Regions from separate parts of the Sphingomonas sp. PvP018 genome, predicted to be linked through region 2. Evidence: riboswitches for the same ligand, from Rfam matches in the RefSeq annotation. Region 2 holds a riboswitch; the other holds the start of a gene.
The links. Region 2 has a riboswitch for thiamine pyrophosphate ahead of J3A66_RS13530 (TonB-dependent receptor). Riboswitches for the same ligand answer to the same signal wherever they lie in the genome.
Positions count from the first base shown of each region.

Region 1: another riboswitch for thiamine pyrophosphate. It lies ahead of thiC (phosphomethylpyrimidine synthase ThiC); the one in region 2 lies ahead of J3A66_RS13530 (TonB-dependent receptor).

Region 1 covers NZ_JAGIOU010000001.1:2,647,321-2,649,785, forward strand. Annotated here, with positions in the region: gene J3A66_RS11660 (MipA/OmpV family protein) at 1-617, shown strand, start outside; TPP riboswitch at 705-814, shown strand; gene thiC (phosphomethylpyrimidine synthase ThiC) at 854-2,465, shown strand, end outside.
Region 2 covers NZ_JAGIOU010000001.1:3,025,639-3,028,103, forward strand. Annotated here, with positions in the region: gene J3A66_RS13520 (outer membrane beta-barrel protein) at 1-75, opposite strand, end outside; gene J3A66_RS13525 (FCD domain-containing protein) at 282-1,004, opposite strand; TPP riboswitch at 1,169-1,257, shown strand; gene J3A66_RS13530 (TonB-dependent receptor) at 1,307-2,465, shown strand, end outside.

The DNA.
Region 1 (2,465 bases), 380 kb from region 2:
AGCTCTATGTGAACCTGATCCCCAATACCGGGTCGGTCGGGATCAACTACGAAGTCGGCGTCATCGCCGCGGTCCGCACCGATCGCACGGGCCGGGTCGACAACCGCCAGGTCCGCGCGCTGGGCAAGATCGACACGGCCTATGAAGTCGGCGGCTTTGTCGGCATCGGCAAGACCGGCGTCATCACCAGCGATTACGACACGCTGACCGCGCGCGTCGCCTATATCCACGACGTGTCGGGCACGCACGACAGCTATGTCATCACCCCGCAGGTCAACTACACCACGCCGCTGTCGGTCCGGACCCTGGTCGCGTTCGGCCTGTCGGCAGATTATGCGGGCAAGGGCTTTGGCCGGACCTATGCCGCGGTCACGCCGATCGGCACGATCAACAGCGGTCTGCGCACCTATGACATCAACGACAGCGGCTTTCGCCGGGTCAACGTCTCGGCGTTCGCGTTGCAGAGCCTGTCGGGCGATCTGCGCCGCGGGTTCGGCGTCGGCGCGGGCGTGCTCTACGGCCGCATGCTCGGCAAGTACAAGGACAGCCCCATCGTCGCGGACGTCGGCGATGCCGACCAGTGGCTCGGCGCGGTGGGCCTGACCTACACCTTTTGATCGCAACCCGCCGATCGATCCGAAACCCCGTGCGGTCCGACCGCGCGGGGTTTTTCCGTTTGCGCCCCCGTCCGTTGCGCCTATGCTCGCCCTACCCCGGGGGAGCGCCGATCCGCGCTTGAGAGGAAGGCAGGAGCCTTCGACCCGCTGAACCTGATCCGGTTGATACCGGCGGAGGGAGGGAGCGGTCGCCACAGAACCGCATGCCTTGCTCCGAGACCTTTAGGAGCAAGCGCATGGCTGATTACGATCCCCGCATCCCGACCGCCGACATCGGCGTCACCACCGGCCCGATCCGCGGCTCGCGGAAGATCCATGTCGCGGTGCCCTCCAGCCCCGACGTCCGCGTCGCGATGCGCGAGATCGTGCTCGACCCCAGCTGCTCGGAGCCGCCCTTGCGCGTCTACGACACCAGCGGCCCGTACACCGACCCGCGCGCCACGATCGACATCAACGCCGGCCTGCCGCAACTCCGCCGCCAGTGGATCGAGGCGCGCGGCGACGTCGAAAGTTACGACGCGCGCGAGATCCGGCCCGAGGATAATGGCCAGCTCGGCCCCGACCGCTCGGGCGGCGTGCCGCAATTCCCCGGCAGCATCGCACGCCCGTTGCGCGCCAGGGCCGGCGCCAATGTCAGCCAGATGCACTATGCCCGCCGCGGCATCATCACCCCCGAGATGGAATATGTCGCGACGCGCGAGAATCTCGGCCGCGCGATGCTGAAAGAGTATAAGCGGGACGGCGAGAGCTTCGGTGCGTCGATCCCCGACTTCGTCACCCCCGAATTCGTCCGCGACGAGGTCGCACGCGGCCGCGCGATCATCCCCAACAACGTCAACCACCCCGAGTCCGAGCCGATGGCGATCGGTCGCAACTTCCTGGTCAAGATCAACGCCAATATCGGCAACTCCGCGGTCGCGTCGAACGTCGCCGCCGAGGTCGACAAGCTTGTCTGGTCGATCCGCTGGGGCGCGGACACGGTGATGGACCTCAGCACCGGCCGCAACATCCACGACACGCGCGAATGGATCCTGCGCAACAGCCCCGTGCCGATCGGCACCGTGCCGATCTACCAGGCGCTTGAGAAGGTCGGCGGCGTCGCCGAGGATCTGACCTGGGAAATCTTCCGCGACACGCTGATCGAACAGGCGGAGCAGGGCGTGGATTACTTCACGATCCACGCGGGCGTGCGCCTCGCCTATATCCCGATGACCGCCAAGCGCGTCACCGGCATCGTCTCGCGCGGTGGCTCGATCATGGCAAAATGGTGCCTCAGCCACCACAAGGAGAGCTTCCTCTACGAGCGCTTCGACGAGATCACCGAGATCATGAAGGCGTATGACATCGCCTATTCGCTCGGCGACGGGCTGCGCCCCGGCAGCATCGCCGACGCCAACGACGAGGCGCAGTTCAGCGAGCTCTACACGCTTGGCGAACTCACTCACCGCGCGTGGCAGAGCGACGTCCAGGTGATGATCGAGGGCCCCGGCCATGTGCCGATGCACAAGATCAAGGAAAACATGGAAAAGCAGCTCGAGGTCTGCGGCGAGGCGCCCTTCTACACACTCGGGCCGCTCACCACCGACATCGCGCCGGGTTATGACCATATCACCAGCGGCATCGGCGCGGCGCAGATCGGCTGGTACGGCACCGCAATGCTTTGCTACGTGACGCCCAAGGAGCATCTCGGCCTTCCCGACCGCGACGACGTGAAGGTCGGCGTCGTCACCTACAAGCTCGCCGCGCACGCCGCCGACCTCGCCAAGGGTCACCCTGCCGCGCAGATGCGCGACGATGCGCTGTCCCGCGCGCGCTTCGAATTCCGCTGGCGCGATCAGTTCAACCTGA
Region 2 (2,465 bases):
CAAACCGCCAGTCATCGCCGCCGCGAGCGCGACCTTGCCGATCCGTGCAGTTCGCTCGTCTCGAGCCCTTCGCATTGTTTCCCGTCATGTTTTCAATTGCTACCCGCATGATGCGCGGTCGCATTTGTCCTTCGAGCTATTCCGGCGCTTGTCAAATCTCGACTCGCGGCACCGGGCCCAAGGGCATCGCGTCTCGATAAGTGAAAAGCGCGATCAGGTCGAGTGACGGCGTCGCACGGTGCTGTCCCTTGATCGTACACCGGGTCGCGACGATTCGGGTGTCAGGCCTCGGCGATCAGGCTGAGAACGTCGCCGATCAGGCGTCGCATCGCGTCGCGCGCACCATCGGCATCGCGCGCGGCGATCGCGACGGCGACCGCGGCATGGTCGGCGATGTTCGCGCTGCGCCCCTTGATCCGGTTGGTGAAGCGGATCGAGGTGCGAAGCGCGGTTTCGACCACCGACTGGAACTGTGCGTAGAAGGGGTTGCGCGACGCGCGCAGGACGGCGACGTGGAACGCGATGTCCGCGTCGAGCGGATCGTCATAGCTGCGCTCAGCAGCGGCCATCCGCGCCAGCCCCGCCTCGATCGCGACCATGTCCTGTTCGGTATGGTACAGCGCCGCGAGCGCCGCCGCTTCGGGTTCGATCCCGATCCGCAGCTGGTTGAACTGCTGGAGCAGCTCGACCGAAAATTTGCGGTCCAGCAGCCAGCGCAGCACATCGGTGTCGAACAGGTTCCAGCTGCTCGCTGGCTGGACGATCGTGCCCTGTCGCGGGCGCGCGCTGACCAGTCCCTTGGCGGTCAGCATCTTGACCGCCTCGCGGGTCACCGATCGGCTGACGCCATGCGCCACCGCGATCTCCGCCTCGGTGGGGAAGGGCCGATCCGTATATTGGCCGGTCACGATGGCCTTGCCGAGCAGGTCGAGCATGCCATGCGTAAGGTTCCGTCCCAGATCCCGATTCTCCAGGGCAACGACGTCGGTCAGCACACGCTCCATAAAGCCTGTGTGGCGCAAACCGGTCCGGCTGTCACCCACTGCAAGCGTCTGGGTGGCGTGGATTGTCATATAATTCTGCCGCGTGTGTGCCGGGAAGACGCTGCGGACGGGCAAACGGGCAATAACGCTATCGCCGGAGGACCGAACCGCCTAGACGGCGCGCTCCCCGGGGGGCCGCTGACGCGCGGCTGAGAGGTGGGCTGCAGCCCATGACCCGCTGAACCTGATCCGGTTGATACCGGCGTAGGGAGGGCTGGCGGCACGTCCGTCGTCCCTCCGTGTGGAGTGGACGCAAGACCGTGATGACCCTTCGATTTGACCTGATGGCCGGCCGGCCGCCCCGTATTGCATGCGCCGCGCTGGCAGCGGCACTTGCTGCTGTGGTGGCCTTCGCCCCCGCCGGCGCGCAGACGCGGGCGGATGCGCGGGACGGCGCCGACCCGGTCGATATCCGCGTCGTCGGTCTTCTCGATCCCGAGGGGCTGCTCCCCGACCAGACGGTGCCCAAATCCGAAAGCGCGATCGCCGCTGCGTTCATCACCAAGCAGGCGCCGACGCTCAACGCGTTCCAGCTGGTCAACCTCCTGCCCGGCGCGACCGTCGCGTCGAGTGATCCCTACGGTCTGTCGACCAGTTCGAGCCTGACGTTGCGCGGGCTGGGGCAGGACGAGATCGGTGTGACCATGGAAGGCGCGCCGCAGAACGACATTGGCTATTATTACGCCTATCCCTCGCAGTTCGCCGATACCGAGAATCTGCAGCGGATCGCGCTGGCGCAGGGCGCGGTCGATATCGCGTCGCCGACGCTGGGCGGTGCGGGCGGGTCGCTGTCGCTCTGGCTCGACGATCCGAGTGCGGCGCCGCGCGGGCTCGTCGACCTGTCGATCGGATCCTATGCGGCGCGGCGCGGCTTCGTCCGGCTCGATACCGGACGGATCGGCCAGACGGGGCTGCGGGCCTTCGTCTCCTATTCGAACACGCGCGCGAACAACTGGCGCGGTGCCGGCCATGACACGCGCCAGCATGTCGATGCCAAGCTGCTCGGCGAATGGGGCAACGGCAACCGCGCGAGCCTGGCGCTGTCGTTCAACGACGCGAACTCGTCGACCTATCGCAGCCCGACGCTCGCCGAATGGCGCGCGCAGGGGCGCGATTTCAACTTCGATGCGCGGTACAGCGCGGGCAACACCAATTACTGGCGGCTCTATCGCGCGCCGTTCCGCAACCTCTATGCATCGGCGCCGGTGCATCTGGCGCTGGGCACGGGGGTGACGCTCGACAGCACCAGCTATCTGCAGTTCGGTTACGGCAATTCGCCCTATGGGACGCAGCTCGGCACGACCGGCAATTTCCTCGGCATCGAGCCGCTCGCCGATCCGATCGCGCTGCCGGGTGCGGTCGACGGGGTCGCGACGGTGCTGGGCAATTATACCGGCGACCAGCGCCGTGCTGGGACGGTCA